One region of the Pseudoalteromonas sp. L21 genome, then DNA from elsewhere that is predicted to be linked to it. Evidence: predicted binding sites of a transcription regulator. Region 1 holds the regulator's gene; each other region holds the start of a gene.
What was found. The regulator sigma-54, encoded in region 1, starts transcription at its own class of promoters, with help from an activator protein. The targets are predictions, from matches to a motif close to GTTGGCACGNNNNTNGNNT.
Positions count from the first base shown of each region.

Region 2: L3V41_RS14035 (EF-hand domain-containing protein) is a predicted target of sigma-54. The motif match lies at 5,680-5,698, and genes of this name have one in related genera.
Region 3: flgA (flagellar basal body P-ring formation chaperone FlgA) is a predicted target of sigma-54. The motif match lies at 2,271-2,289, and genes of this name have one in related genera.

Region 1 covers NZ_JAKKCV010000001.1:1,049,308-1,060,361, reverse strand. The annotation lists gene L3V41_RS04840 (EAL domain-containing protein) at 1-930, shown strand, start outside; gene L3V41_RS04835 (YgiQ family radical SAM protein) at 1,053-3,233, shown strand; gene mgtE (magnesium transporter) at 3,269-4,627, opposite strand; gene L3V41_RS04825 (HPr family phosphocarrier protein) at 4,837-5,109, opposite strand; gene rapZ (RNase adapter RapZ) at 5,123-5,968, opposite strand; gene ptsN (PTS IIA-like nitrogen regulatory protein PtsN) at 5,969-6,421, opposite strand; gene hpf (ribosome hibernation promoting factor) at 6,425-6,712, opposite strand; gene L3V41_RS04805 (RNA polymerase factor sigma-54) at 6,739-8,238, opposite strand; gene lptB (LPS export ABC transporter ATP-binding protein) at 8,347-9,072, opposite strand; gene lptA (lipopolysaccharide transport periplasmic protein LptA) at 9,069-9,590, opposite strand; gene lptC (LPS export ABC transporter periplasmic protein LptC) at 9,580-10,134, opposite strand; gene kdsC (3-deoxy-manno-octulosonate-8-phosphatase KdsC) at 10,131-10,682, opposite strand; gene L3V41_RS04780 (KpsF/GutQ family sugar-phosphate isomerase) at 10,685-11,054, opposite strand, start outside.
Region 2 covers NZ_JAKKCV010000004.1:494,740-505,793, reverse strand. The annotation lists gene pta (phosphate acetyltransferase) at 1-648, opposite strand, end outside; gene L3V41_RS14065 (acetate kinase) at 652-1,866, opposite strand; gene yfbV (terminus macrodomain insulation protein YfbV) at 2,157-2,603, shown strand; gene L3V41_RS14055 (putative RNA methyltransferase) at 2,600-3,397, opposite strand; gene L3V41_RS14050 (energy-coupling factor ABC transporter permease) at 3,394-4,044, opposite strand; gene xthA (exodeoxyribonuclease III) at 4,041-4,850, opposite strand; gene L3V41_RS14040 (hypothetical protein) at 5,098-5,532, shown strand; gene L3V41_RS14035 (EF-hand domain-containing protein) at 5,738-6,262, shown strand; gene scpB (SMC-Scp complex subunit ScpB) at 6,391-6,981, shown strand; gene rluB (23S rRNA pseudouridine(2605) synthase RluB) at 6,978-7,850, shown strand; gene L3V41_RS14020 (YciK family oxidoreductase) at 7,924-8,667, opposite strand; gene L3V41_RS14015 (VolA/Pla-1 family phospholipase) at 8,895-11,054, shown strand, end outside.
Region 3 covers NZ_JAKKCV010000001.1:492,876-503,929, reverse strand. The annotation lists gene L3V41_RS02370 (Ig-like domain-containing protein) at 1-369, shown strand, start outside; gene L3V41_RS02365 (flagellar protein FlgN) at 648-1,079, opposite strand; gene flgM (flagellar biosynthesis anti-sigma factor FlgM) at 1,072-1,392, opposite strand; gene flgA (flagellar basal body P-ring formation chaperone FlgA) at 1,471-2,175, opposite strand; gene L3V41_RS02350 (chemotaxis protein) at 2,318-3,250, shown strand; gene L3V41_RS02345 (protein-glutamate O-methyltransferase CheR) at 3,272-4,102, shown strand; gene flgB (flagellar basal body rod protein FlgB) at 4,240-4,650, shown strand; gene flgC (flagellar basal body rod protein FlgC) at 4,653-5,084, shown strand; gene L3V41_RS02330 (flagellar hook assembly protein FlgD) at 5,098-5,778, shown strand; gene flgE (flagellar hook protein FlgE) at 5,835-7,202, shown strand; gene L3V41_RS02320 (flagellar basal body rod protein FlgF) at 7,396-8,160, shown strand; gene flgG (flagellar basal-body rod protein FlgG) at 8,182-8,970, shown strand; gene flgH (flagellar basal body L-ring protein FlgH) at 8,986-9,669, shown strand; gene L3V41_RS02305 (flagellar basal body P-ring protein FlgI) at 9,682-10,776, shown strand; gene flgJ (flagellar assembly peptidoglycan hydrolase FlgJ) at 10,902-11,054, shown strand, end outside.

The DNA.
Region 1 (11,054 bases):
CATATTTTACCTATTAATTTTAAAATAGGTTTATGTAACCAAAGTGATTTTCAGCAAGCAGGGATCGAGACTTTAAAACTAGGTTATATCGCGCTAAACCAAGCTAAAAAGCAGTCAATGGAAGCTGTGGTAACTTATACGCCTGATATGGAAGAAAAAATGGCGTGGCGATTAGGAATTATTAGACAGTTACGTCAAGACTTTGAGCAACGTAAACTAGAAGTATGGTTTCAGCCACAACTTGATTTAACGACCCTTAAGATTATTGGCTGTGAGGCATTGTTGCGTTGGCCCTCTGGTAATGGTCAATATATTTCTCCGGCTATTTTTGTGCCTATGGCCGAAGATGCTGGCTTAATTGTTGATATTGGCCAATGGGTACTTGAACAAGCATGTATGCAGCAAAAGCGACTTGAAGCCATGGGCATCGAAATTAGTATAGCGGTTAATGTGTCAGTGCCTCAGTTTAAAGTGAAAGGTTACGCGCAGCAGGTAAAAGATACATTAAATCAATACCAAGTTAAGCCGCAATTTATAGAGTTAGAAGTAACAGAAAGCGTGGTTATGGACGAACTTGCAAGTGTCATTACCACCTTAAAAGAATTGAAAGAGTTTGGCATAGAGATTGCGATTGATGATTTCGGTACTGGTTTTTCATCACTCAGTTATTTACAACAACTCCCGTTAGATCGCTTAAAAATTGATAGGGCATTTGTCAAAGACTTACCAGATAAAGATAGTGAAGCAATTGCAGCGTTAATTATTTCTTTAGGTGCAAGACTCGGCTTGAAAACCATCGCAGAAGGGGTGGAAACACAAGCTCAAGCTGATTATCTTCTAGAGCTTGGCTGTGATGAAGTACAAGGCTTTATGTATGCTAAGCCTATGCCAGAAAAAGAGTTAATAACGTATTTGCAAGCCAAGCATTAAGTGGCTCTTTAAAAAATGCACCCACATGCTAACGCCCTTCAAATTGAAGGGCGTTTTGTTTTCTATAATAATGACTCATAGTGGGGTATAATTCGCCCCCTTTTGGTAGCAGAGTACATTTTATGAGCGCATTAAAAGCCGAGCGCGGCCTGTTTTCTTACCCTAAATATTGGGCCGAATGCTATGGCACAGCGCCATTTTTACCCACTACTCGCGCTGAGATGGATGCGTTGGGCTGGGATAGCTGTGACATTATTATCGTCAGCGGTGATGCGTATGTTGATCATCCTAGCTTTGGTATGGCGGTGATTGGTCGCATGCTTGAATCACAGGGGTTTCGTGTTGGTATCATTGCCCAGCCTGATTGGAACTCTAAAGATGCTTTTATGGCATTAGGTAAGCCTAACTTATTCTTTGGTGTAACCGCGGGTAACATGGACTCAATGATCAACCGTTATACCGCAGAAAAGCGTATGCGTCATGATGATGCTTATACACCAGGTAACATAGGCGGTAAACGTCCTGACCGTGCGGTGGTTGTATATAGCCAACGTTGTCGCGAGGCCTATAAAGACGTGCCGTTGATCATCGGTGGTATTGAGGCGAGTTTACGTCGAATTGCTCATTATGATTACTGGCAAGAAAAAGTACGTCGAAGTGTGTTGTTTGATGCCAAAGCCGACATTTTAATTTACGGTAATGCTGAGCGTCCATTAGTTGAGGTTGCCCACCGCATCGCTGGTGGCGAAGCCATAGAGACTATTCAAGATATCCGCGGTACTGCGGTTATTCGTAAAGAGCCTTTACCTGGCTGGCGTGGTAGTGATTCCACTGCCATCGATAAAGTCGGTAAGATTGATCCAATTCCAAATCCGTATGGTGCCGATGATGTTGGTTGTAGTAAGTCTGAGTTTAAACAAGCGGGTATTGATTTAACCGCCGAGGCTGCTAAACCAATTACTATTCAACCTGCACGGCCTAAGCCATGGGAAAAGACATACGTAAAGTTGCCAGCGTATGAGCAAGTGAGTGTGAATAAACCACTTTATGCCCATGCATCGCGTATTTTACACCAAGAAACAAACCCAGGCTGTGCGCGTGCGTTATTTCAGCGTCATGGCGATCGTTCTATTTGGGTCAATCCGCCTGCATTCCCACTTGAAACAGAAGAGATGGATGGGGTATTCGGTTTACCCTATCAGCGTATTCCACATCCAAGTTATGGTGATGAGAAAATCCCTGCCTACGAGATGATCAAAACCTCAGTGAATATTATGCGTGGCTGTTTCGGCGGGTGTTCATTCTGTTCGATTACTGAACATGAAGGGCGCATTATCCAAAGTCGTTCTGAGCAATCAATCATTGATGAAATTGAGCAAATTCGTGACAAAGTGCCAGGCTTTACAGGGGTTATTTCTGATTTAGGTGGGCCGACAGCGAATATGTACAAGCTGCGTTGTAAGAGTAAAAAAGCAGAAAGTACGTGTCGTCGTTTATCCTGTGTATACCCTGATATTTGTAAGCACATGGACACTGATCACACGCCAACTATCGAACTTTATAAAAAGGCTCGTGACGTTAAAGGCGTGAAGAAGATTTTAATTGCCTCTGGCGTTCGTTATGACTTAGCAGTTGAAGATCCTCGTTACGTAAAAGAGTTAGTTACTCACCATGTTGGTGGTTACTTGAAAATAGCCCCAGAGCATACTGAAGATGGCCCGCTCTCTAAAATGATGAAGCCAGGTATGGGTGCCTACGATAAGTTTAAAGAGTTATTTGATAAGTATTCGAAAGAAGCGGGTAAGAAGCAGTACTTGATCCCGTATTTTATTTCTGCTCATCCAGGCACCAAAGACGAAGATATGGTGAACATGGCGCTGTGGTTAAAGAGTAATGACTTTAAGCTTGATCAAGTGCAGAATTTTTATCCATCACCCATGGCAAATGCAACAACGATTTATCATACTGAGATGAACTCGCTGCGTAATATTAAAAACAATACTGAGCAAGTAGCTGTGCCAAAAGGTGCACGCCAGCGTCGCTTACATAAGGCTATATTGCGTTATCATGATCCAGCAGGTTGGCCAATGATCCGTGAAGCGCTGAAAAAAATGGGTAAGGCGAACTTAATTGGTAAAGGACCAAATTGCTTGATACCTGAAGAGAGCCGCAATGAGAAAGCAGCGAAAGGAAAGGGCGGTAAAGGCCGTGCAGCACTGACACGTCACACTGGTTTTAGCCAGTTTAAAAAGGCCAATACTAAACCTAGAGTTGGTAAAAATAAGCAGCGTGCAAGTAAATAGAAATAAAAACGGCCCTTAGAAGGGCCGTTTTTATATTAAATTAATAACCAGGTTGCGGTGCCTAAAAAGGCAAAAATGCCCACAATATCGGTGACGGTGGTCAGCACGACACTGCCTGCAAGAGCAGGGTCAATTTTCATTTTCTTTAAGATCAAAGGAATGCTCGCACCAGCAATACCTGCTGCAACGAGATTCATAAACATCGCAAAGGCAAGCACCGCACCGAGCTTAAAGTCCCACTGCCAGAGTGCGACAACACCGGCGATTAATATCGACCAAATAACACCATTTAGCGCCCCAATCGCGAGTTCTTTGAGTAATAAAAAGCGTTGGTTGGTTTGATTAATATGGCCAACGGCTATACCACGAATAACTAAAGTAAGTGTTTGGCTACCAGCAACTCCCCCCATTGAAGGCACAATTCCATTAAGTACCGCAAGGATTGGTAAGATTGCTAAGGTGTTTTCAAAGAAGCTTGCAACGATGGCAGCTAACAATGCGGTTAATAGGTTCACCCCAAGCCAAATAGAGCGACGCTGCGAGCTTTTCAGAACGGGTGCAAAGGTGTCTTCTTCATCATCAAGACCCGCAAGGCTAAGCATGCTATGCTCTGCATCTTCACGAATGACGTCAACGATGTCATCGATGGTTATACGACCAAGCAAGTGGGCGTTATCATCCACAACAGGCGCTGAAATCCAGTTATGACGCTCGAATAGTTGAGCAACATCACTTTCGTCCATCGAAATGAGAATAGACTCACATTCTTCATCCATTAAATCGCGAACAATTTTGTCTGATGGGCTGGTTAAAAGTGTTGTTAATGACAAGGCACCTAAAAAGCAATTATGTTTATCAACCACGTACAGATCATCTGTACCTTCAGGTAGCTCACCACGTAGACGTAAATAACGCAGTACAACGTCTAATGTGACATCGGGGCGAATAGTGACGGTATCACTATTCATTAGTGCGCCTGCAGAGCGCTCCTGATAAGAAAGTGCTTGGGTCGCTCTTTCTCTATCTTGCGTATCCATAGCCCCGACAACATCTTGATAAACAGTATCAGGTAAGCTACGAAGTACTTCACCTAAGTCATCATCGTCCATGTCCTCAGTTGCGGCGGCAATATGCTCAGGTTCCATCTGGGCAATAATGCCAAGGCGTACATCTTCTGAAAGCTCTTCAAGTACGTCACCACGTACATCTGGATCAACGAGTTGCCACAACATGCGGCGGATTTTATGAGGAGATGACTCAAGTAACAGTGCTGTATCGCAAGGTGCTGTTTTAGCTAGCATACCGCGCACTTGAACAAATTGACCACTATTAAGTGACTTGGTCACCTGTTTAAGTTGTTGTAGTGGGTAATCTTGTTCAAAGGCTTCTGGCATTGGCGTCCTTACAACTAAAAAGTGAGCTCTGGCTAAATAAATACAGCATAGTTGCACAATAATAAATTTGCTGAGTTATCGTTTAAAGCAACCATTATATTAAGAATATTTGTTATATAAGATGAACGAATGACTTAAAAGTAAGATATTTAAGAGGAATTTAAATACCTAAGTTAAGTTTAACGCAAATCTTTCGTGCTTAGCAAATGCTATTCTTGCTCATGAAAGCGTTGTGCTATTAATTCACCTATTGCATTAAGTGCAGCAGTTGCATCAGGGCCTTCGCATACAACGCGTACTTCTTTACCTTGGCTGCTTTCTAATAACATTAGAGCAAGTACACTGTCACCTTCAGCTTCTTTGTCATCTTGATATAACATAATTTTAGCATCAAATTGAAGTGCAAGTTGTGCAAGTACAGTTGCTGCCCGAGCGTGTAAGCCAAGTTTGTTTTGAATTAAAAACGTATTTTCAGCATACATGTTAAAGCCCTTATTATAAGTCTTGCTCACGATGGCGAATTTTTACATTCGCATGGCTTTTCGCGAAACTTTCACCAATCGTCTGTGCTAAGTAAACCGAGCGATGCTGTCCACCTGTGCAGCCAATTGCGATCGTTAAATAGCTGCGGTTATTACGTTCAAGGTGTGGTAACCACGTTTGCACAAAGGTTTGAATCTGCCAAGTAAATTTTTGCACTATGCTATGGCTTGCAAGGTAATCTTTAACTGGTTGGTCGAGACCCGTAAGTGGCTTAAGATCTGGCTCCCAGTGTGGGTTTGGTAAAAAGCGTGCATCAAATACATAGTCAGCTTCTTTCGGGATACCATGCTTAAAGCCAAATGACATAAAGGTAATAATAAGCTTTTTGTCTTTTTTACCGAGAATCTTCTCACGAATTGACTCTGCTAGCTGATGTACACTTAAATCCGTTGTGTCGATCATAAAGTCGGCGCGGGTAATTAGTACATCGAGCAGTATTTTTTCTTGCTTAATTGCTAAATCGAGTGGTAAAGAATCTAAAGAAAGCGGATGTAAACGTCTTGTCTCAGAGAAACGTCTAATGAGTGTTTGATCATCACTATCAAGGTAAAATAAGGTTGGATTGGCGAAACCTGGCAAGTATTCAAGAATATCATTAAATTCTTGTTGCTCTTTTGGCAGGTTACGTACGTCGATACTGACTGCTATTTTGTCGTAATTATCAGAGACGCTGCGCACTAGCGAAGGTAATAGGTTTACAGGAATATTATCAACGCAATAATAACCAAGATCCTCAAGGACTCGTAAAGCGACTGATTTACCTGAGCCAGAACGGCCACTGATAATAATTAATTCCATTTATGCCTCTGATGCAATAACTTGAAACAGTTCCTGATCGGTTTTAGCGCTGCGTAACTGTTTACAAAATTCTTTGTCTTTTAGTCTATCAGCAATTGTTGATAAGGTCTTTAAATGAAGTTGGCAGTCTCCATCAGGTACGATGAGTGCAACAAAAATATCAACAGGGCGGTTGTCAATTGCGTCAAAGTTAATTGGAGATTCGCTCACTATAATAAACGCATGCGGTTTATCAGCACCTGACATACGACCATGCGGAATAGCAATACCTCTACCAATTCCTGTGCTCCCCAATTTTTCTCGATTGAGTAAAGCATTAAGAATATCTTGCTGCGATAGATGAGGAAGCTGCTCATGAGCGAGTTCGCTGATAAATTCGAGAATTCTTTTTTTGCTATTAAAAAGGACCGCAGCTTTGCTGCAGTCCTGGCTAGTAAGTGAACTAAGTTTCATAATTTAGTGTCGAGCTAATTTCTCTTTGTGTTTAATTACTTGGCGATCAAGCTTATCAATTAGCGAGTCGATGGCCGCGTACATATCTTGATGCTCTGTAGAGGCAAACAGTTCGCCTCCGTTTACATGTAAAGTTGCTTCTGCTTTTTGACTTAATTTTTCTACGTCTAAAATGACATGAACATTATTAATATGATCAAAATGCCTTTCTAGTTTCGCAAACTTGGTGTTTACATAGTCTTTTAATGAATCTGTGATTTCTACATGACGACCAGTTAGGTTTAGTTGCATAAGCATTTTCCTTCTATGTAAAACGTCTAAATCAAGCTTTTACGCTGATTAGACGGCGGTATTGCTAGAGACTCTCGGTATTTTGCAATTGTACGTCTAGCTACTTTAATTCCTTGCTCAGCCAATATATCTGCAATCTTACTATCACTCAATGGCTTCGCTGAGTTTTCTGCGGCAATAAGCTTTTTGATTAAAGCGCGTATTGCCGTTGATGAACACTCGCCACCATTTTCTGTGCTGACGTGGCTTGAGAAGAAATATTTCAACTCAAAAATACCCCTTGGGGTATGCATATATTTTTGCGTTGTAACCCGTGAAATCGTCGATTCATGCATTTCGACCATTTCAGCGACATCATTTAGCACCATCGGTTTCATCGCCTCAGGGCCGTGTTCAAAGAAAGCCTGTTGTTGTTGAACAATACAGTTCGTTACTTTTAATAAAGTATCATTCCGGCTCTCTAAGCTTTTAATAAACCACTTAGCTTCTTGCAGATGAGAGCGAATAAACTGACTGTCGCTGCTTGATTTTACAGAGCGTGACATAGCCGCATATTGGCTGTTCACTCTGATCTTTGGCATACAGTCAGGGTTAAGCTCAACGACCCAACGACCTTTTACTTTTTTTACTGATACGTCGGGTATGACGTATTCAGACTCTTCACGTACGATGCTATCCGCGGGCTTAGGGTTCAAGCTATGGATAAGCGTCATGACTTCTTTTAGCTCGTTTTCTTTAAGCTTAGTCTTTTTCATCAAAGTACGATAGTCGCGGCTTGCTAATAATTCGATGTGCTCAGATAAAACCATTTTAGTTTCAGCCAAATAAGGTGTATCTGCATCGAATTGACGAAGTTGAATACATAGGCACTCTTGTAAACTGCGAGCACCAATGCCGACAGGATCAAATAGCTGTATTCTTTTTAGGACCGCTTCGACTTCATCAAGTTCTATTTCTTCTTCTTCATCATCGTTTTGATTAAAGCTTTCAACAATATCCTCACAACTGACGGTTAAAATACCTGAGTCATCAATAGCTTCGACTATAGCAACAGCAATTGCTTCATCAGTTGGACTAAATGGGGTCAACTGTAGTTGCCACATCAGATATTCGTGGAGAGTTTCGGTTGACGCACCTTGATAAATAGACTCATCTTCTGGCATTGGCCCTGAAGAGGTTGAAGGAGCTGCACTCATGTACTCATCCCATGTGACGTCCATTGCTAGGTCGTCACTAACGGTATCTTTATTGAGTGCATCACTGCTTTCTTGCTCGTACTCACTTGGTGCTTCTTCTGCCGTAGCAGTGACTTGTGAATCATCAGAGTCAGATTTTTGTTCGTTTTTACCGATTGCGTCTTCACTGTAATCCGCTTCTTCCACTTCAAGTAGAGGATTACTATCAAGCGCTTCTTGTATTTCTTGCTGGAGATCCAATGTACTAAGTTGCAATAAGCGAATGGCTTGTTGCAGTTGTGGAGTCATTGTAAGTTGCTGGCCCATGCGCAGCTGTAATGATTGCCTCATGTATCCCTAACAATCCTTTTAAATCATTTATTGATACTACTTTGAGTCAATATCAATATGTTGTCATTATTGTAAGTCTAGCAGATGCTCTAGTCGGTGATGTATTGGTTACAACCTGAATTGCTCGCCTAGATAAACATCGCGTACGGTTTGGTCTGCTAATACGTGTTCAGGCGTGCCTGATGCAATTAGCTCCCCATGAGAAACAATGTAGGCTTTTTCACAAACATCAAGGGTTTCTCGAACATTATGGTCAGTTATTAGTACACCGATACCACGGTTTTTCAAATGCTCTATAATTTTCTTTATATCTAACACTGAAATTGGATCAACACCAGCAAAAGGCTCATCTAGCAGAATAAATTTTGGATCTGCGGCTAATGCTCGCGCGATTTCAACACGGCGACGCTCGCCTCCTGATAGCGCCATACCTTGGCTATCTCGAATGTGCTGAATACTAAATTCATCAAGCAGGTTATTGAGTGTTTCTTCTCGTTGCTGTTTTTTAAGATCTTTACGTGTTTCAAGAATCGCCATCAGGTTTTGGTAGACCGTCAACTTTCTAAAAATGGATGATTCTTGGGGTAAATAGCCAATACCTAATCGAGCGCGATTGTGCATGGGTAATAAAGTGATGTCGTTGTCATCAATACTAATTTTACCTTTGTCGCTTGGCACTAGCCCTACAATCATGTAGAAGGTGGTGGTTTTACCTGCACCGTTAGGGCCTAGTAAGCCAACAATACTGCCAGCTTCGACTTCTAGTCCCACATTTTTGACAACTTGGCGACCCTTATAGCTCTTTGCTAACAGCTCTGCTTTTAATGTACTCATGGCTGGCCTTTATCATCTTTTTTATTATCAACAGGCACTAAGATTGTATGCACACGATCCGTTGAATTTTCGTCTTTTTCAGCACTAATGAGTTGTTGTTCCATGTCATAAGTTATACTTTTTGCACTGACTTTTTGCCCTGCTTGTGTCACTTGTGCATCGCCAACTAAGGTGAGTAAACGCTTTGCTACATCGTAACGTACTTCGTCTGCACTGGCGCTCATAACCGTGCCATCTTCTTGTTTTTCTTCAAAGTAGGCTGGCTTACCTGTGGCAATGATAAGTGAAACAGTACCATCAACCTCACCAGCATGTGCTTCTAGGCGATCTGCGGTAATACGACGATTACCATGGGTTATTTCTACATTTTCTTCAAAAATCCCGACTCCATTTTTTAACTGACCTACTTGGCGATCTGAGCTAATGCTGATAGGAGTACCCGCTTGGTCTGCAGCAGCGCTTGAAAACGCAATCAATAAGCTTGGGATTAGAAGTAATTTTTTAAGTTTATTGGTCATAGTATATGGTTCGTGTATGGTTAGTTAACTCGACGATTTCGGCTTTTAAATCAGCTTTTAAACCTTTACCGGTAATCTTTAAGTTTGGGCCTGTTAATGTAACAGGTTGTTTTGAGTACATGGTCATTTTTTCAATATCGACATTGATATTTTCTGCGTTGATATCTTCAATCATGCCATTATGAGTTAGATTTTTTGCAACAACGTCACCTTCAAAAATAAGTTGATCGTTTTCGTACAAGGTAGCCTCTTTTGCTTTCACCTGCCAAACCTGTTGATCCCCATAAATGGTAAAAATAGGCTGTTCAAAAAAAGTAAACCCTAATTGCTGGTATAGCTCCATTTTAGCCGCAGCGACTTTATGGCTGATGTTACCTTGCTCATCATACGCCGTTTGCTTTAGCGCAATGGCGGTGTAATCCGGTGTTGCGATTATCTCGTCTTCACTGTTTATTGCGCCTGTTGGTTGGCTAAAGTACGGATACCATAACCAGATCATGCAACAAACAAAAACAATACTCAGTAAAATACGGGCTATATTCATGCGCTGGTTCCATCAGTTGTTAACGCTTTCGCGTTTTCCAGCATTAATAAATCTGTAAGCTCTCGCACAGCGCCAAACCCTCCGGGTAACATGGTGGTGTAATGAGCGAGTCTTTTTATAAGTGGGTGAGCATCGTTTACAGCAACCGCAAAGCCTACTTTTTCCATGACAGGTAAATCAGGGCCATCATCACCGATATAGGCTATTTGCTCATCGCTCAAAGTCAGTTTGTCTTTTAATTCTTGATACGCAATAAGCTTGTTTTCTTGACCTTGATAAATGTGTTGTACTGTTAGGCTAGTCATGCGTTGCTGAACTATTTGTGAATGTCGCCCTGTAATAACCGCAACCTCAAAGCCACTATTTATTAATGCTTTAATACCAAAGCCATCTTTGGTATTGAACGCTTTGAGTTCTTCACCGTTATTTCCTAAGTAAATACGGCCATCAGAGAAAACGCCATCAATATCGCAAATGAGTAGTTTTATTTTCTGAGCACGTTGGCTTACATCGGTGCTTAATGGCTGATAAAGCTCGGCAAACGTCATCTTTAAAGTACCCCTGCTTTTAAAAGGTCTTGCATATTAAGTGCGCCAATCGGTGTATTACTTTCATCGATTATTATTAAACCGTTAATGCGTTTTCGTTCCATAATATTCAATGCTTCCGCAGCGAGCATATCAGCATGTGCGGTGGTGCATGAGCGCGTCATTACTTGGCTAATCGATGTGTTATGAATATCGACACGTTGCTCTAAAATACGGCGTAAATCACCGTCAGTAAACAGACCTGCAAGCTTTTTGTTTTCATCGACAATAGCTGTCATACCGAGGCCTTTGGCTGACATTTCTATTAGTGCATCTTTAACACTTTGGGATTCGGTAACGATAGGTGTGGCACTGCCAGTATGCATGACGTCT
Region 2 (11,054 bases), on a different contig from region 1:
CTTAAATGGGTGCTTTCTGAAAATAGGCAGTGATGCTAAACGGTTTAATTCGTTTTCAAGTTGTTCAGGCTCATGGGCTTCAACAAGGTCAGCACGGGCTCGACCTTCGTCATCGAGAGGTGCATTCACTTTATTGAAAATACAACCTAACACACGAGGGTGATTAACACCGCCATAATTACCTGCAGCAATTTCTAAACGGTCTTCAATTTGGTCATTGCTATCGTTACTTGGTGTTAGAACAAAAACAATATCAGCACCGAGTGTTTGCGCGATCTCACGGTTTACACGTCCCGCATAAGGCTGGCGACGTGTTGGCACCATACCTTCAATAATGGCAATTTCGTCTTCTTTGATGGTGTTTTCAAAGCGCTCTACGATTTCTTCTAGTAAGTCGTCGCCTTTACCGTCACCAATCATTTGTTCAGCATAGCCAAGATCGAATGGTGTAGGTGGATTAATTGGCGAGCCATGGGTGACAATTTGCGTTGATTTCTCGGGGCCTGTATCGCCAGAGCGCGGCTGCGCAATAGGTTTGAAAAAGTTTACTTTAAGTGCTTTTTGCTCAAGCGCACGCACTAAACCAACAGAAACAGATGTTAAACCAACCCCAGTTGAAATAGGGATCAACATAATTCTACGTGCCATTACTTAAGCCTCCTTCGCAATACGGGCCGCATCATTGGCAATTACCCATTCTTCGTTAGTAGGGATCACAAACGCTTTAGCATGCGCTTGTCCTTTTGAGATTAAGCCTTCTTTACCAAAGCGTGCAGCTAAGTTCGCAGTTTCATCACACTCAAGACCTAAAAAGCCTAAATGAGTGATTACTTTGTCACGAATGATATCTGAGTTTTCACCGATGCCACCAGTAAAAATAAGCGCATCAAGGCGTTGTAGAGGCACCAAGAATGCAGCAATTTGTTTTGCTAAGCGGTAGCAGAAAATATCGAGGGCAAGATTTGCCTGTGGATGGCCTTCAACAGCGGCTTCTTCGATAGTGCGACAGTCATTTGATAATTCACTAATGCCTAACAAGCCACTTTGCTTATTAAGTAAGTCATCAATTTCTTGCACTGAATAATTAAGTTGCTGAGTTAAGAAGGTGAATAAGCCAGGGTCGATGCTACCGCTTCGGGTACCCATCACTAAACCTTCAAGCGGCGTAAGGCCCATACTGGTATCAACGCTTTTACCATCTTTAATCGCACACACTGAACAACCATTACCTAAATGCGCACTGATCACATTGGTTTGCTCGCGTTCTTTGCCAAGTAATTTTGCTGCTTCGCCGGCAACATAATAATGGCTTGTACCATGAAAACCATAGCGCCTTACGCCATGCTCTTTATAAAGCGCGTAAGGTAGGGCGTATAAGTAAGCAATATTTGGCATGGTTTGATGAAACGCCGTATCAAATACGGCAATTTGCGGCAGCGATGAAAAGGCTTGCATTGCAGTACGAATACCTAATAAATTAGCTGGATTATGAAGTGGCGCGAGGGTCGCTGTTTTTTCAATCTCTGTTAATACGTTATCATCAATTAATACTGACTCAGTAAAATGTTCACCGCCATGCACAACCCGATGCCCCACGGCAACTAAGTTATCTTCAAGGCCCAAGCTTTTGACTAAGTTAACAAGTTTATTTATTGCAGCATCATGGGCTTGACCCTTTGCCAATTCAACATGTTGTTTTTCACCTTTATATTTATATTTGATTGAAGGCGTGTCAGAACCAAGGCGTTCAGCTAAACCTGAAATAACTTCGTCAGAAGTGGTGGCATCTAAAATGGCAAATTTTAAACTTGAACTACCACAGTTCAGTACTAAAACATGTTGTGGTGAGCAAAGGGGCGTTGGCATAGCTAGGTCCTAAAAGTACGATATCAGTCAGTGTGTATTAAGGCTTGATAATTAGAATTCTTTGCCAGTATAGTAAATAAGTATTTTGTTGCTACACTTAACAAAGCTAGGCTGTAATTATACTAAAGTCTGGTTGACTTAAGCCGATAACATTTTATCTCATTTAGACTTTAAACGTTAGTCCGATTAACATTAATTTGGTATAAAAACGAGGACAGGTTTTGCAGGGATTGTATCCGGGAGTGTGTTACACTCGGTTGTGAAACAAGATGAAAACCCTAGGAGTGATGATGCAAAAAAGTGTCATGTCACAAGTGCAAACAGGTCGTCAATACGCTAAAAAATGGCCAATGCGACAAGAGCTCGCTCCCATGTTTGCTGAATTTAGAGTGATCAAAGCCACAGATCTGGCAATTACAGTGATGCCAATTTTGGCTATGCTGACTGTTTTTATGCAAGTTAACTATTTAGGTAGTGATTATTTCCCGCAGGCAATTACTATTGCGCTATTCTTTTTGTCGCTACCGTTTCAAGGTTTATTGTGGTTAGGCCGCCGTGCAGAAACCCGATTAGAGCCAGCGATGCTAAGTTGGTACACCGAGCTGCACAGTAAAATGAAGGCGCATGGTTATCAGTCTCAATTAACGACTGAAAAACCACGTTATTCAGATTTAGCTCAATTATTAAAAGATATGTTCGAAAAAATGGATAAAGCTTTCACTAAAGAACACTTCTAATCGCTAATAAACTGGCTCACATAAAACGATAACGTTACTTTTTGTGGGCCTTGTTGTTCTATTTGCTGCCAATGCTCTGGGCGAAATTTCCAGGCAAACGGTGTCATCATAATTAAATGTTTAATCTCTTCTACTGATAGTAACACCTGTTGCTCTAATAATTTTGTCGATTCTTTGCTAAAGCCTGCTGGTGGCTCTATCTCTGTGTGCGGTTTTACATCGGCATAAATAAACGCTTTTAACTCTTTAAGGTGCCAAGGGCCAGGACTTGCAACAATTAAACTAGCTTGCGACTTGGCAAGGCGGGCAAGTTCTTGTGCAAATAAAGGGGCAAACACACTAACAAGCACATCAGCCTGCGCATCCGCAAAAGGGGCTTGGCTAATTGACGCGACACTAAAATGCGCATTTTCATAACGCTTAGCGGCGTATTTTACGGCGGGCTTCGAAATATCAACACCATATACATCGGCATTCGATTGCGCTGCAATGGCTTGGGTATAGAAGCCTTCACCACACCCTAAATCAATCACTGAACTTGGTTCGAGAGATGCCACTAGCTCTGCTAAAGCTTGCTGTAAAAAACCATAGTGCCCCGCATTTAAAAATGCGCGTCGCGCTTGCACCATTTCAAGATTATCACCCGGTTGTTTAGACTTTTTATTTTGTACGGGCAGTAAATTGACATAACCCTCTTTGGCGATATCAAAGCTGTGGTTATTGTTACAGCGGTAAGTTTTATCCTTGAGTGTAAGCTCAAGTTTGCAAAGCGGGCAGTGATAGTGAAGACTCATGAGTCTAAATAGTCCTTATCATAAAAGGTTTTAACCCAATGAGGGCGATAGGTGATCATTAAGGTAATAGCCATGCCATTGAGCATTGCTTCAGGAAACCAAATTATCGCACATAGAATGAGGTAGTTTTCTGAAATCTCAATAAAACTGTAATCACCAAGCAAGTAATAAAGCACACCACTGGTGAGTATTTTAATACAGGCGATAACAGCAGCGGTTAAAAACGCGCATAAAAAGATATAAATAAAAAAATGTCTTGGTAAGTAGGTATAACAAAGCACAAAACACAAATAGCTCAACGTAATTGGTAAAAAAGCAGTAAACAGTAAATGCACGGGCAATAAAGCCATAGGCAACTGAGCAACTAGTACCAACAGTAAACTTGCAAGGGCACTTGCAAAAATGGCTAATCGCCAACCTAAAATCAGGGTCACAGCAGTAACCCCTAAAATATGCAATTCAAGGCCTGGCAATATCCCCGCTTTAATGCGCCACAGTACTGCAAGTACCAAAGCACAGGCGAGCACACCAACTTGTCTTATTGGCGTTGCCAATAATTGCGATGCGCTTTGTTTATCAAAACTTAGCCAAAGTATTAAAGCCACACAGCTCCATAAAGGGAGCTGCCATTGCATAGTGTCTATCATGCGTTAAATGTTGACCATATTGGCGCATGATCAGAAGGTTTTTCGATACCACGTAATTCGTAATCGATACCAGACTCAACACAACGCTCAGCAAGGGCTGGAGTTGCTAAAATTACATCGATACGTAGGCCTCGGTTGTCATCAAAACCTTTTGAGCGGTAATCAAACCACGAGTATTGTTCAACTTTTTCAGGGTAAAGTTCACGGAAGGTATCTTTAAAGCCCCAGTTTAATAATGTACTTAACCATTCACGCTCTTCTGGTTGAAAAGAGCACTTACCAGTCTTTAACCAGCGTTTGCGGTTTGGTTCACCAATACCAATGTCGAGATCAGTAGGTGAAATATTAATGTCGCCCATCACAATAACATCTTCCTCAGGCGTGTGATTGACTTCTAAGTGGGTCATTAAATCTTTATAGAACTGACGTTTGTAAGGGAATTTAATTTCGTGAGCAATATTATCGCCCTGTGGAAAGTAACCATTCATAACAGTTAAGTCACGGCCATTCTGTTGGGTTACAGTCACGCTGATCATACGACGTTGCGACTCGTCTGTATCAGTTGCAAAGCCTTTCATTACCGATTTAGGTTCTTGTTTACATAACATTGCCACGCCGTAATGGGCTTTTTGACCGTGAAAATAAACGTGATAACCCATTTTTTGCACGTCTTCGAGTGGGAAAGCTTCATCATGAACTTTGATTTCTTGTAAGCCAATGATATCTGGTTGATGTTTATCTATCACCGCTTGTAGTTGATGTAAGCGAGCGCGAAGTCCATTTATGTTGAACGAGATAACCTTCATCATGCACCTTAGTTTATTTTTCTTTAAAGGAAGTAACGTAATTCTACCATCAAATGTGGCGCTATTCATGAGCAAAGAAAGAAAAATGCACTGTTTAAATGTTGATCAATTGAGGGTTTAGTTAAACGCATTGTTAACTCGATATTAATTAAAATATTAAATAATATATTTAATTGATTTGTTCTTTTTTGTTTATATAATGCGCGCAGATTAACCGTTCAAATTATGTACACTTAAAAGGTAAACCATGAAAAAACAATTAGTGATGCTTTCTCTTGCATGTATCTCATTTGGCTCATTGGCAAGCAATCCACAGTATTTCTCAGCTGATAATCGTATTGAATCTAAGTTATGTAGTCTGAGTGCAAACGAAGGGTTTACCGCTGCACGTAAAGAAGCGACAAAGCATGGTATTGCGATGTCGCGTTTTTCTAAAAGTATTGAGTGTAATGGTGTCGACATTCGTGACATTGCTAAAAAAGCAGAGTTACAAAAAGCGACTTCGAAAGTATCAGTTGAAGTTTTTGCTAAAAATGAGCAAAAAGAAACGCAACTTTGCATCACAGCACTTAAGCAAGGTTTGACACCTGTACGTGAAAAAATTGGTAACTTAAATACCTTAAAATGTAACGGTGAAGCAGTAACAGAGTTCGTTAAGCGTTACCAAAACGCGGCTATTTAATCGGTATGCTAAACTTATTTGTAAAAAGCGCTCTTTGGAGCGCTTTTTTTATGAAAAAATTACAGTAAGTATGAAAAGCTTGCTAAATCATAGTCTTAACCACAACTTAACTGCTTTCTAAGTGCTTGATTTTAGGCTGTAAGGTGTTTTGGCATTCAACTTGTATTAGTCCAAGCGAATCTAATCGACTACAAGGAAATGTCTTATGAACAAGTTAACTCTAGCATCAACAATTTTAGCGGCTCTTAGTCTTTCAGCATGCTCTGCAAGCAACTCTTTAGCAAAAATAGACAGCGATTTTGGCAGTTTAGATAATGATAACGATGGTTACATCTCTAAAACAGAAGCAGATGATGATGCAATTTGGGCACATTTTTCAAATATCGATACTAATATGGATGAACAAATCAGCCGAAGTGAGTTTAATGCTTACATGCAGCTTAATACGGGTAAAGTTGCGGAAGATAGCGAAGTCTCTGAGTCGGCGTTTAAAGCTGAAATAGCTCAATTTGATCCTATCGAAAATGATTTTAAATCCTTAGATAACGATAAAAATGGTTATATCTCGGTTGAAGAGGCTGATGATGACGATATTGCCAACCATTTTGGGTATATGGATACTAATAAGGACAAGCGCGTAAGCCGTAATGAGTTTATTAGCTACATCACTGAACATGGTAGTGATGTTGCTGAAGATGACGCATTAGACATGGTTAAAAAAAGCTCGTAATTTAGCTCAAATATAAACATTGTTTGGAGCCAGTGAATTACACTGGCTTTTTTTGTAATAATTTTTCCAACCTAGCAAGACTTCTGTCATAATAGAGCGTTAGTGATTTAAATGACCTATAGTAACCCATGGCCGCAAAACGTATTAATGATGAACAGTTAGTCGAAATCATAGAAGCCGCGATTTTTGTAGCAGGTAAACCTTTATCTAAACGTCATTTAAAAGAGACAGTATTGGCTGATTTAAGCGTTTCTATGGCACGCATTAATAATGCAATTGAAAACATTCAAACCCATTATCAAACACGCGGCATAAAATTGGTTGAAGTTGGCAGCGGTTATCGATTTCAGGCCTGCGCAAGTTTAGCACCATGGCTTGCAAATCTTTGGCAAGAGCGCGCACCTAAATACTCAAGAGCACTATTAGAAACATTATCTTTGATTGCCTACAGGCAACCCATTACGCGTGGTGAAATCGAACAAGTACGAGGGGTTACTGTCGGCTCAGGGATTATTAAAACCTTATTAGAAAGAGAGTGGATAAGGGTTGTAGGCCACAAAGAGGTACCAGGACGTCCGGCTTTGTATGCTACAACATCCGCTTTCTTAGACTATTTTTCATTAGCTGGTTTAGATGAATTACCACCCTTACCTGAATTACAGGAAAGTAAAATTAACCAGCTTTTGAGCGATCCTTCTGTGAGAGAACTATCTGAATGAGTAATGTAGAAACTGAAAAGTTACAAAAAGTATTGGCCCGTGCTGGTGTGGGCTCACGTCGTGAGATGGAAAAATACATTGATGCAAATCGAGTAAGTGTCAATGGCAAAGTGGCTCGTTTGGGCGATCGTGTTGAAGCAACTGATGTAATTCGTGTTGATGGACATGTAGTAAAAGTTGAAGATAAAGCTGACCGGATTTGTCGTGTGCTTATGTATAACAAGCCAGAAGGCGAGTTATGTACTCGCAAAGATCCTGAAGGTCGCCGTACTGTGTTCGATCGTCTCCCTAAAGTAGATGGTGAGCGTTGGATTGCTGTGGGTCGACTGGATATTAATACCGCTGGATTAATGTTGTTTACCAATGATGGTGAGCTTGCTAATCGCCTTATGCATCCCAGCTATGAAGTAGAGCGCGAATATTCTGCACGGGTATTTGGTGAAGTAACGAATGAGACCTTACGTAACTTAACCAAAGGGGTTGAACTGGATGATGGACCTGCGAAATTTTTAAATATTAAACCATTAGGTGGTGAAGGAATAAATCGTTGGTTTAATGTTACCTTAACCGAGGGACGCAACCGCGAAGTTCGTCGTTTATGGCAATCACAAGATGTGGAAGTATCTCGTCTTATTCGTATTCGTTACGGTAAGTTAGAGCTAGATAAACGCTTGCCTCAAGGTGGGTGGGCAGAGCTTGATTTGGATACAGTTAACTATTTGCGTAAAACTGTTCAATTGGGTCGTGAAACGCAAACAAAATTATCAGTTATACCTGAAAAGCGTAAAGAAAAACGGGCCAAGATAAACCAAATTCGTAAAGCTGTTAAAAAGCATAATCAACGCGTTAAGCAGCCTAAGCGTCGTTAGATACTAGAAAATAAAAAACCTTACTCGAGAGTAAGGTTTTTTATTGGTTAATCATTCGTCAACAGCACAAAAGTTATTTTTGTTGCGCATCTAAAGATTGACCATTGATATCTTTTGAGTCATCACTCATTAGATAAAGGTAAGTAGGCATAAGATCCTCAGGGGTTGCTAACTTATCTTTATCTTCTCCTGGATAGGCTGATGCACGCATAGACGTACGCGTCGCGCCAGGGTTAATGCAGTTAATGCGGATATTTGTTTTTTCTACTTCACAAGCCCATGTTTGCATCATGCCTTCTACTGCAAACTTTGAAATAGCATATGCACCCCAAAATTCGCGACCTTGGCGACCTACACCTGAAGAGGTAAAAATAACCGATGCGCTAGGTGATTTTCTTAAAATAGGGAACATGTACTTAGTGATAAGTGCCTGTGCGGTAACATTAACCTTCATGATGTTTTCAAATGTTGACACGCAGAAGTGCTCAAGCGGACCAAGCGAACCTAGAATACCTGCATTGTTTACTAAGCCATCAAGTTTGCCGAATTGCTGTTCGATTGTTGCAGCAAGGTCACGATAGTTTTGTTTTGTAGCACCTTTAAGATCCATTGGAACAATCGCTGGCTGAGGGCCGCCTGCATTAACGATTTCATCGTAAACAGCTTCTAGTTTGCTGGTTGTTTTACCAAGCAAAATGATCGTAGCACCATGTTTTGCATAGGTTAAGGCTGCTACGCGACCAATGCCATCACCAGCACCAGTAATTAAAATAACTTTGTCTTTTAGCGCGTTTTCTGCGGCTTTGTAATTGTGCATAAAAGTACCATCGGTTAAATTTTTCCATATTTTACCATAGCAAAAAGCCAAGTTATCGAATTTATTGCAAATTAAGGTGGCGAAAATTAAAACTTTACGTTAACTTTAACTGGTCTAATGTCTTATTAATAACCTAATTACATTAAATTAACTTAACTAAAGGTATCTTTTTAGCTACTTTTAAATATGAACACACAATAACAATAAGATTTTCGCGGAGCGATATTATGAAAAAAATGCTACTTTCACTGGCCGTTGCAACAGCCATTACAGGTTGCGGTGGAGGAGAAACATTAGAAGATGTAAAAAATGACAATCCCCCCATTGTGCCAACCGCGACAGTTAAGTTTGACCCTGCTAATGGTGTTATCTCTGTACCCAACGATTTACTCATGAGTGGCACACTTGATGGCACGCTTAATATTCCTGGTGAACTTGATGAGAATAATGTGAGCGTAGAGCGTGCTGCCTATGCCGATCCACAGTTAGCATTAGGTGCACTAGATGGTTGGTCTACACAAACTCCGTTTAAAATCGATCTTACTTTTCCTGCGGGTGTTAGCTTAGATGCTACATCTGCTGCCTCACCTGGCGCAGTGCGCATTTTTGAAGTCGTTATGGGAGCCAGCCAAACGGATGAAGCATGCTCACAAGTACCTGCAGGTATTGCCTGTAAATTAGTGTCAGAGCTCACATTTGGTGTCGATTTTATTACCCAAGGCTCTGGTGATGCTGTGGCTGTTATACCATTGAAGCCGTTTAAAGCAGGTAGTAGCTACATCAATGTTTTAACAACCTCGCTAATGGACTCAGAAGGTCGCTCAATTGAGCCATCATCTACTTATGCGTTGGTTAGTGAAGAAACAACCCTTATTACAGACGCACAAAAATCGTTACAAGCGGTCATCAATAGTTATGAAAACGCTGTAACATCAGGTGGTGCAATTTCTAAAGATGAAATCATTTTTAGTGCGGCTATGACCATGCAGTCGGCAGGTCAAGTACTTGGTACAGTCAAACAATTACTAGCAGCAAGTTTAACGCAAGCGGCTTTACCAAGACCAACGGTACAAATTCCTGAGCAACCAGTGATTACTGTTGAACAAGTATTTGCATCACAAGGGGTAACAGGTTTATCACCTGCTTTTGCTGGGGTTCAGTATCAAAAAGGCAGTGTAATGCTACCTATGTACCTTGGAACACCAACAGGCACTGAGGTAAGTGATTTAGCTGCGACATACTGGCAAGGTATGTGTGACAGCGGTGTAGCGGTACTTGGCTACGCCTCTTCAGCAGGTGCATCGTTCCCGACAGATCCAATTAGTGAAAATGATGCATTATGTATGGCGCTCAGTGGCGGTAAGTTACGTGACCTAGGCCTTGACCAAACTAAGCACTTAACTAAATACAATACAATCCCTAAAACGCAAAGCATTGCGAATGTACCGGTGCAAATTACTAAGCCTATTTTACCCGTCATTAACTTTGTTCGAAGCCAAATTGGTCTAGATGCTTTGGTAATGCCTGAAGGTGGCTGGCCGGTAGTGATTCTTCAGCACGGTATTACGTCTAAGAAAGAAGATATGTTAGCAATCACTGCTCAGCTTTCTATCCAAGGTTTTGCAACGGCTGCTATCGACCACCCAATGCATGGTGAGCGTGGTGTTGATGTAAATGGAGATGGTGTTGACGACTTCAACGCATCAACGGGTTCCGTACTCAGTTACATGAATTTGCAGTCTTTACTTGTAGCACGTGACAGCTTACGTCAATCAGTTGCTGATTTATTGGGTTTACGCTTAGGTTTAAACTTTTCTGGTGCGACTGATTTAAACACTCAAGATGTGTCATTCGTAGGACATTCACTAGGTTCAGTTGTTGCGCCTGCTTTTGTTGCAGTGACGAATAATCCTCTTGATCCTCAGGTTGACCCACTTTTCAATGTGAAGAGTGTTGCACTTGCCAGTGGCGGTGGTGGTATTGCAAGTTTCTTAATTGATTCGGCAACGTTTGGCCCATTCGTGCAAGGTTCGGTGTTACTTGCTGCTGGCATTAGTGAGTCTGCAGAATTTAGCTCGTACTTACAAAATGAAGCTGTGTCTAACTGTGGCACGCTAGCAGCAGATCAAACCGCTTATGTCAGTTGTGGTTACAAAGAGTACATTGGCTCGTTAACAATGGCAGGGGAAACAGCAAAACTAGCAAATATTCAAGGGGTAGTAACACAGTTTGCTTTTGCGGCACAGACAGCCCTTGATAGTGGTGATCCTTCTAATTACGCAGCATCAGTTGCGGCACTTGGCACGCCAACATATATGAGTGTCGTTGTTGGTGATGGCGCTAACAATAAGCCTGACCAAGTTATTCCACCTATGGTAGCTTCTAAC
Region 3 (11,054 bases), 560 kb from region 1:
GATGGTCTTATTGGTTTAGGCAGTGAACCTTTGTTAGCTGATTTTGATGAGAGTGAAGAGCAAATGGCACAAGGAACTGAGCCTCAACCACTTGGCGAAAGTATTGATTTGAGTTTGGTTATGACTGACACAAACACAGATTCTACTATTGCTGAGGGGGCGGCACCACTTGAACTGAGTATTGATGATGTACTCACCGATAGTGAGCAAACGGATGTACTTGCTCTTGATACTGGCAATGAAAGTCAAAGTTTGGCATTCAATGGTGAGCCCGAAGTGACATCAGACGCAGCAAATGATATTCAAAATGGCTCTGAGGAGTTAATTAAGAAACTCATCGAAGGCGGCAATAACGCTATCGATATTTAAAACGAGTTACTAAATACAAATAAAGCGCGATTTATCGCGCTTTATTTTTGACTCTGAACAGCTTATTTTAGTAGATATGGTTTTAGGTTTTGCTTAGGAAACTCACGAGTAAATCTTACTTTGTAGTCGCGACTTTATGTCGCGTTATTTATAAGCAATAACTTGGAGCAATAATCAGGTTTACAGCGCCATCTTTTCGGCAAATAGCAAAGTGGCTTATCAGAGGGGGCTATCAATTTGTGAGGTTGTCGTAATAAAGGAGAGATAACCCAAACGCATTACGCTTTTAGGTTATGTACAATTTTATTCTCGCCCTGAATAACACTGCCACCTTGGTCATAGGTCATAGACGATGGTGCACCAATTAAAATATCTTTTAATTGTTTTACACTTAGTTGGGCTTGATGTGCGGCATGTGCATTGACATCGTTTTTCTTTTTGCAATTTGTAAGAAGCTCATTCACCTGCGTGATAAGTGAAGAAACGTCTTCATCTTGAGCATCATTTTTACTCACAAGCACCTGAACTTCTTTATCAAGCGTTTGAATTTTTTGTAATAAGGAGATTTTTTGTTGGGCAATCTCTTTTAAACCTTCACCTCGTTTTGAGGCAATGGCTGTTAGCTCATCATCTAAAAGCGCAGCAATAGACTCTAAATAAGAGACTTGCTGTGTTAATTTGCTGGCAATTAAATGGTTATGATCAGCCATAAACGTCAAACTCGAATGCTGCGATGTTCTTTGCTAGTTTTTCAGTATCAATTTGATACTTTCCTTCGCTGATTGCTTTTTTCAACTCAGCGACTTTTGTACTGTCAAAACCAGATGACTGCTCAGCCTTTTCTTGCAAAGATTTTAATTGCTTTGCTTGCGGCGTTAAGCTCACTGAATCTGCACTGGCTTTAGGCGCAGCTGATTTAGCCGTTTGCGTGTTAAGGTTATCTTTTTGTAAATCAAGCTGTTTTTGCTTGGTATTCGTCAACACAGATGTTTGCTGACTATTATTATTGACGTTGCTTACCATTATTTTGACCTATACATTACCCAACATATGCCTTGGTATCGGCAGGCACACAAGATACTTTAACATAAATATTAAAAATTAAATATTCACCTGTACAGACTCGACACCATCCACGCGTGCATTTAATACTTTACCTGATTTTTTGTTTTTTACACGTACTAATTCATCAAGCGTACCATCTTCTAAAGCAACACCTGTTGTTTTGATTCTAAGTCCACGTATCGCTGCAATGATGGTTACATTATCCCCTTTGCACACCATACAAATATGGCTCATGACAATCGGAAGACCGCTGCGGATATTACGTTTGCTCCGACTTCCTATTAGCACTGATTCATCTTGAATATATTGCGTACGAACAAATTGTTTAGGCTTCATTTCAAGACGCAGATGTTCAGCTTTAATAACCTCTCCACGAGTTAAATTGGTTGTTACTACTACCACAGGCTCAAGTTCAATAATTCTGACATGCACATACTGCGTCCAACTATTTAAGTCTTCGCATTTAAGTTGTACGGTTACCTGCCGATTAAAAGGAGGTTCAGTCGGTACGGTTTTACTCAGCGGTAACTGACAAGGCCTATCAGGGATTCGGCTATCAAGAGGCAGTGCGCTGACTTGTGGTGTTGAATCCAGATCAGTTATTTGTTCGCTGATAAAATCGATAGCGATTTGTTGAAGTTGCTGGTGATTATAGACTTCAGCGTGAAGTTGCGTACTAAGCAACAGGCTAGCAAGAAAATAAAAAACACTGTATCTTCGGCTTTTTTTTAACAAACTCATCATGTTTCGACTATGCTTATGGTTGAAAACAAGGTATAAATATTTTGCGTCAAAAAACAGACGCTTTGTAACCTTATGTAGCTTTAACACAAAGAAAGCAATTATTGTTCCGACTCTGGTTGTTTATCTTTAGGAGATTGAAATGGCAGGCATTTTAGACTCAGTTAACCAGCGTACTCAGTTGGTTGGGCAAAACCGCCTTGAATTACTATTATTCAAACTCAGAGGGCGTCAACGCTTTGGTATTAACGTGTTTAAAGTAAGAGAGGTTTTACAATGCCCACCGCTTACAAACATGCCAAAATCAAACGCCTATATCCGTGGTGTGGCCCATATTCGAGGTCAAACTATCTCAGTTATCGATTTATCTATGGCTGTTGGCGGTCCTGCGATTGAAAATATTAAAGATAGTTTTATTATCATTGCGGAATACAATCGCTCAGTTCAAGGCTTTTTAGTCGGTGGTGTTGAACGTATTGTAAATATGAATTGGGAAAAAATTATGCCTCCGCCATCAGGCGCTGGCCGTTATTCGTATTTGACAGCCGTTACCGAAATTGAAAACGAGCTGGTAGAGATCCTTGACGTTGAAAAGATTCTTAACGAGATTTGCCCGGTTAATACTGAGGTCAGCGCTGAGGTTGTGGGCGAAGGCGAAATTCAAAAAGATTTAGGCGAACGCATTGTCTTTATTGCTGATGATTCTGCGGTAGCAAGAAACCAAGTTAAGCGTGCACTTGAGCCATTAGGTGTGCAAACTGAACTTGCTAAAAATGGTAAAGAAGCGTTACTCAGGCTACGTGAAATTGCTGAACTTGACTGTCAAAACAACATCACTGAACGTGTTGGGTTGCTGATATCTGATGTTGAAATGCCTGAAATGGACGGTTATACCCTAACAGCAGAAATAAAAGCCGATCCAAAATTATCACCGCTACATGTTATTTTACATACATCGCTGAGTGGTGTATTTAATCAAGCAATGATTGAAAAAGTGGGTGCGGATGATTTTATTGCAAAGTTTAACCCTGATGAATTAGCGAGAGCTGTTAAAAAATGGGTTCACTGTGATTAATAATTTATAGGTGGTATTACTTTGGAAAATAAGCACTTACAACAAAGCGAATACGATCAATTTCGCTCTTTTTTAGAGCAACAATGTGGGATTGTGTTAGGTGATAATAAACTTTATTTAGTTAAGAGTCGCCTAGCCCCATTGATGGCTCGCTTTAGTGTGGAATCGTTATCACAGCTTGTGAGCAAAACATTAAGCCCTCATGAGAGGCAGTTACGTGCCGCAGTTGTTGATGCGATGACGACAAACGAAACACTTTGGTTTCGTGATCAATACCCCTTTGAGTTACTTAAAACTAAATTGTTTCCTGAATTTAAAGACTTGCGTAGACCGGTGAAAATTTGGTCTGCGGCAAGCTCTTCTGGTCAAGAGCCTTACTCGATAGCTATGTCGGTTGCTGAGTTTCAGTCTAAGCAACCTGGTGTTTTAAAAATGGGTGCGCAGATTATCGGTACTGATATTTCAAATACTATGCTTGATATGTGTAAGAATGCAGAATACGACTCACTTGCCCTCGCACGAGGCTTGTCGATGGAAAGGCGGCAAAAGTTCTTTAAGGATAGTGGCAATGGTATGGCGCAGGTGGTTGATCCAATAAGAAAAATGGTCAGTTTTAGGCATCTAAACTTATTAGATTCTTATGCCTTGATGGGCAAGTTTGATATTATTTTTTGCCGCAATGTACTGATTTACTTTTCACCAGAGGTTAAGGCAAAAATTATTGCGCAATTTGCGCAGGCACTTAACCCTAAAGGCTATTTATTTTTAGGTGCATCTGAGTCAATGGCAGGTTTAAGTGATAGTTTTGATATGGTACGTTGTAATCCAGGTATCATCTACCAGAAGAAATAATTCCCTCCTAGCAACCTAACGATTAGGTTGCTATATTTTATTTATTTTCAATTAGTTATAACCATATTTATAGCCCCCTTAATTTTTGGCTTATCTTTTGCATTATGCTACGCAGAGTCAAATTTTTGGAGATGGTTATGGCTATCAGTTTTGATAAAGCATTCGGTGTTCACCCCCATGCAATGTTGATCCGTTCACAACGTGCTGAGTTATTAGCGACGAATATCGCTAATGCTGATACGCCGGGCTACAAGGCAAAAGATGTGGATTTTGCATCTGCATTAAAAGCGGCAAAAAGCAACCAACAAAGCGGCAACACTATGGTACGTACAAACGAGAAACACCTTGCGGGTGGTAGTCGTTTTGTTGGTAACTCAGAAATGTTTCGCACGCCAAATCAAGCAGATACAGGTGATGGTAACTCTGTTGATATACAAGTGGAACGAAACTTGTATGTACAAAACTCATTAGAGTATCAGGCAAGCCTGCAATTTATGAGTAGTAAAATTAAAGGCCTTAAAAAAGCCCTCGGTAGTCAAGGAGCTTAATCATGAGTTTATATAATGTTTTTGATATTTCAGGTACGGGGATGAGTGCACAAAATGTGCGTTTAAATACCACGGCGAGTAATATCTCAAATGCAAATACGATTAGCTCAAGTCAAAATGAGACTTACCGAGCGCGCCATCCTGTGTTTGCCGCTGAACTAACAAAAGCGTCAGCATCACAAAGCAATCCTCAGGGCTCTTCTGTTGGCGTTAAAGTACTGGGTATTGTAGAGAGCGACAAGCCCCTGCAAATTGAATATAACCCGAATCATCCAAGTGCAGATGAAAACGGTTATATCTACAAGCCTAATGTTAACGTCGTAGAAGAAATGGCTAATATGATTTCTGCCTCTCGCTCTTATCAAACAAATGTGCAAGTTGCTGATGCAGCAAAGCAAATGTTAAGTAAAACACTGTTGCTTGGGCAGCGGTAACCGAGGATAAGTTATGAGTAACGACATCAGCAGTGCGTCATCCACGTATTTAGATAACTTACGTTGGCAAGACAATCAAACGAAAACAGAAGAGAAAGATGACACATTAACACAAGAAGATTTCTTCTCGTTATTAACTCAGCAGTTATCGTTTCAAGATCCGAGTAAGCCCGCTGACAATGATCAAATGATTGCTCAGATGACAAACTTTACCATGGCAGAAGGTATTTCAAATCTTAATAGTAAATTTGAATCCCTTACGGCTTCGATGACATCTAACTCGGCACTACAAGCATCTACTTTAGTGGGTAAACAAGCGTTGCTTGAGTCAAATATGTTGGATTTAAATGAAACGGGTGTTTCTAAAGGATCTGTTGTTGCAGAAAAACCGGTAGATAAGTTAACACTGCGTATTGAAGACGAATCGGGCCAACTTGTCAGAACCATTGAGTTAGGTGCGCAATCTGCTGGTGCAATTCGTTTTGAATGGGATGGCGAAAATGAAGATGGTGAACGTTTGCCTCCTGGCGAGTACAAAATCAAAGCCGAGGGAAGTGTTAATGGTGACTATACTAGCTTACCGATAGCGACTTTCAAGAATATTGAGAGTGTCAACATTAATGGTTCGAACGGCATTATTATAAATACTAAAGAAGGCGCGGTTAGGCTAACTGATGTAGCAGAAATCGCTTAATTATACAGATTAATTAGTTAGCCAAGTGCTACAGATTGACACTTTAGAGGTGAATTATGAGCTTCAATATTGCATTAACCGGACTTGCTGCCGCGCAAAAAGATTTAGATGTAACAGCAAATAATATTGCGAACGTTAATACGACAGGCTTTAAAGAATCACGAGCTGAATTTGCGGATGTATATGCATCTTCAGTGTTTAGCTCAGGTCGAACTAAAAATGGTGACGGTGTGCAAACAACCATGGTGGCTCAACAGTTCCATCAGGGGTCACTACAGTTTACTAATAACTCGCTTGATTTAGCCATCACTGGCGAAGGTTATTTCGCGATGAGCCAAGAGCTAGGTGCTCAAGATTTTACTTATACGCGCGCTGGTGCCTTTAAGCTAAATAAAGATAACTTTGTTGTTGATGCTAAAGGAAACTACTTACAAGGTTTCCCTGTGGACCCTGCAACAGGCGATACAACGTCAGTGAGCTTAAGTACCTCTTCAGCTATTCAAATCCCAGACTCATCAGGCTCGCCGCGTTCAACAAATAACGTGTATTCATCGTTCAATCTAGATTCACGTTCTACTACGCCAACAGTGACGCCTTTTGATCCTGAGACAAGTGCGTCGTATAACAGTTCGACATCGACAACGATATATGATTCACTGGGTGAGCCGCACGTATTACAGCTTTATTTTGTTAAAACAGATGCGACTGTAACGGGGAATGACAATGAGTGGCAAGTGTATGCTACGCTTGATGAGAAATCATTTAGCCCAGCAGGTGTTGAAGAAACAGCAGCACCTTACACACCATTATCGACATTTCAATTTGATTCAAGTGGTTTACCATTAAACACAAATGGTGCACCAAACACAGATGCTACCTTCAACCCACTTTCTATCCCAAATGGTGCGGGTGCTGGGGTTGGTTTATCTGACTTATTATCAAATGGTGCGAGTTTCCCTGAAGACGTTAATATTAACTGGCGTGATGAAGCAGGTACTACGAATAAAATACCAACCCAGTATGCCAGCCGCTTTGAAGTGAAAGCACTTGAACAAGATGGCGCAACAGTGGGCCGCCTAGCAGGTATTGATATTGGCACAGATGGTAAGGTTGTTGCTTCGTACAGTAATGGTGATACCTCATTCCTAGGGCAAGTTGCCATGGTTCGTTTTTCTAATTCACAAGGCTTACAACAAGTGGGCGATACATCGTGGAAGAAAAGCTTAACCTCTGGTGAGCCTATTGCTGGGGAGCCAGGTTCAGGTACACTTGGTACTGTGAATTCTTCTGCTCTTGAGCAGTCAAACGTGAACTTAACAACTGAGTTAGTTGATTTGATTAGTGCACAGCGTAACTTCCAAGCAAACTCGCGTGCGCTTGAAGTGAACTCAACACTACAACAAAATATCTTACAGATCCGTTAATAATAGCGGATCTTCAACTCAATCCGACACAAGGGCTGCTCTTTAATAGGCAGCCTTTTTCATTTTAGTCATATAGGCCCACACCGCTACAACAGAGAGCTTTACATTCCATAGGCGTTTAAATAAGGCGTCAATTTTACTTTGGCACTGTTATTGCATTTATCAAATATCGTATTTTTAATGAGTCAATGTTATGGACAAAATGGTCTACATTGCCATGTCGGGTGCTAAGCAAAGTATGCGAGGTCTAGCCCTAAAGGCTAATAACCTAGCGAATGCTAACACCACTGGCTTTAAAGCTGATTTTGCACAAGCCCGCTCTATGCAAGCATTTGGTGAAGGCATGCCTACACGCGTGTTTTCTATGCAAGAGCGACCTGGCTCAAATATGGAGTCGGGTGGGTATGTTGAGACTGGGCGCGATCTTGATGTTGCATTGAGCGATAGAGGTTGGCTAAGTGTTCAAGATGCCTCAGGTAACGAAGCTTATACAAAAGCCGGCACATTAAACATTACTCCCGATGGCGCATTAATGACCAGCCATGGACGTCAAGTTATTGGCGAAGGTGGTCCGATTATTTTGCCACTGCCGATTGAAAAAGTTGAATTTAGTTCTGATGGTTCTATTCAAGTTCGACCTCAAGGTGCGCCAGCAAACTTTTTAGAAGTCGTTGACAGACTTAAGGTTATTGAGGCTGACAACACGCAACTTGAAAAAGGTAATGATGGCTTATTTCGGCCAAAACCAGAGACCTTAGTGAATGGCCAATGTACCTTTTGTGATGTGTCAGAAAATGTAGAGGTGTTATCAGGCACACTTGAAATGTCCAATGTGAATCCTGTACATGAAATGGTCGATATGATCAGCCATCAACGCCAATTTGAATTACAAGTTAAATTGATGAAAACAGCGGAAGAGATTGATGAACGTCAAGATCAGCTGTTACGCATCGTTTAATAGCACTGAGAGGGTAGAATTATGAATCCTGCATTGTGGATCAGTAAAACAGGGCTTGATGCCCAACAAACCGATATTTCGGTGATTTCAAATAATCTTGCGAATGCCAGTACGGTAGGCTATAAAAAAAGCCGTGCAGTATTCGAAGATTTACTATATCAAAATATCAATCAGCCTGGTGGTCGCTCATCACAAGATACTGAGATGCCATCAGGTTTAATGCTTGGTGCGGGTGCAAAAGTAGTTGCAAACCAAAAGAACTTTTCGCAAGGTAACATGCTTACTACCGAAAACTCACTCGATTGGATGATTTCAGGCCCCGGCTTTTTTGAAGTACAACTGCCTGATGGAAATATTGCTTACTCACGTAATGGTCAATTTACAACCGATGAAGATGGCCGAATTGTAACCTCAGGTGCGGGTTTCCCTATTCAGCCTGAAATGAATGTTCCTGACGATGCGCAATCAATCACTGTTTCACAAGACGGTGAAGTATCTGTGCGGGTGGCAGGACAAGCAGAAAATGTCGTGATTGGTCAGCTTACAATCAGTGATTTTATTAATCCGTCGGGTTTAGAGCCGATGGGGCAAAACCTGTATACAGAAACCGCTGTAAGTGGTGCGCCTGTGCAAGGTAATCCAGGTATTGATGGCTTAGGCACTGTGGTTCAAGGATCACTTGAAACGTCGAACGTTAATGTAACCGAAGAGCTTGTTAATCTGATTGAAACGCAACGAATTTATGAAATGAATTCAAAAGTGATTTCAGCGGTTGATGAAATGCTTAGCTATATTAATCAGCAGCTTTAATGGGTAGGAGGTCGCATGCGTAATATTATCTTAGTCACATCGGCAGCATTTATGTTAGGTGGTTGTATGTCAACACAGAACCACCATGTGGTTCAGGATGACCCTTACTATGCACCTATGTATCCAGAGCCTTCTGCTGAACAAATGGTACCAACAGGTTCATTGTTTGATAGTTATCTGTCAAATGATCTGTATTCAGATAAAAAAGCACTCAGAACAGGCGATATTATTACTGTTAAGTTGCAAGAGTCTACGCAAGCATCGAAAGCGGCAAAAACTGAAACAGATAAAGAAACGGATGCCAGCTTAGATCCGGTTATCGGCTTAGGTGGAAACCCAGTTAATATAGGCGGAGATAGCATCCAGTTTGGCATTGGCTCAGGTTCATCGTTTAAAGGCGATTCAAAGTCAAACCAGTCTAATAGCTTATTTGGTGATATATCCGTCAATGTAATGCGCGTTTTGCCTAATGGCAATTTAGTGATCCGCGGTGAAAAGTGGCTAACCTTAAATACAGGCGAAGAATTTATTCGTTTAGAAGGCTTAGTTCGCCCTGAAGATGTGACCGCCGATAATACAGTCACATCAAATCGCATTGCGAATGCACGAATTCAATATTCAGGAAAAGGGCAAATGCAAGAGTCGCAAAGTGCTGGATGGCTTTCACGATTCTTCAGCAGTTCACTTTTTCCTTTTTAGAGGTAACACATCATGAATGGGGTTAAATACATCATCGCGCTTTGCTTACTTAGTTTGCAGTTTAGTGTGCAGGCTGAGCGGGTTAAAGATGTCTCTATGGTTGAAGGTGTTCGCTCTAACCAATTAGTTGGCTATGGTCTGGTTGTTGGTTTGCCAGGAACTGGTGAGCAAAGCCGTTTTACTGAACAAAGCTTTAAAGCCATGCTCAATGGTTTTGGCATAACTTTGCCGGCGAGTTTAAAGCCAAAAATTAAAAATGTTGCCGCCGTTGCTGTGCATGCAGAACTGCCTGCATTTAGAAAGCCTGGCCAAACAATTGACATCACTGTTTCTTCAATTGGTAGTGCAGGTAGTTTACGTGGCGGTACATTACTGCAAACCTTCTTAAAAGGGGTGGATGGCAACACCTATGCGATTGCCCAAGGTAGCCTTGTCGTCGGTGGGTTAGGGGCAGAAGGTGCTGACGGTAGCCGTGTTATTATCAATACACCCACTGTTGGGCGTATTCCAAATGGCGCAACGGTTGAGAGAGCAGTTAAAAGCCCGTTTATGCAAGGTGACTACATTACCTTTAATTTGAATCGCCCAGATTTCACAACAGCAAAAAGATTAGAGCAAACAATTAATGACTTAGTTGGTCCAAATAGCGCGCAAGCAATTGATGCGGCGTCAGTGAGAGTGCTTGCACCTCGTGATGCATCGCAGCGTGTTGCTTATTTATCAACGCTTGAAAATTTGGAGTTCAAGCCTGCTGACACTGCAGCAAAAATTATTGTTAATTCACGTACAGGCACAATAGTGATTGGTAAGAATGTTAAGTTGCAACCGGCGGCGATAACGCATGGTGGATTAACCGTTACCATTGCTGAGCAGCAAAATGTTTCGCAGCCAAACGCATTTAGCGAGGGTGAAACAGTTGTGACTAATCAAAGTATTATCGATGTTAACCAAGATGATTCTCGTGCATTTGTATTTAATCCAGGAATTAGTCTTGATGATCTGGTGCGTGCTATTAACGAAGTAGGGGCAGCCCCAGGTGACTTAATGGCCATTCTTGAAGCTCTTAAGCAAGCAGGGGCCATAAATGGGCAACTTGTGATTATTTAATTAACTAAAAACGCGCGAAAGCGCGTTTTTAGTCTCTGCGTTATTATTCTACATTCTTTTCTCTTATTTGTTGGCTCATTTTTTGCATTTGATTGGGTATTAATAATTATTGTGTCAAAAAGCTGATGGATACTAATCATCTCGACAAGCAAAACTTTTTTGATTTAGGTAACTTAGACTCATTACGTCAAAGTGCCCTAAAAAATGATGCCTCTAGCGATGCGTCAAAAGAAGCGCTAAAAAAGGCGGCGGCACAATTTGAATCTATCTTCACACAA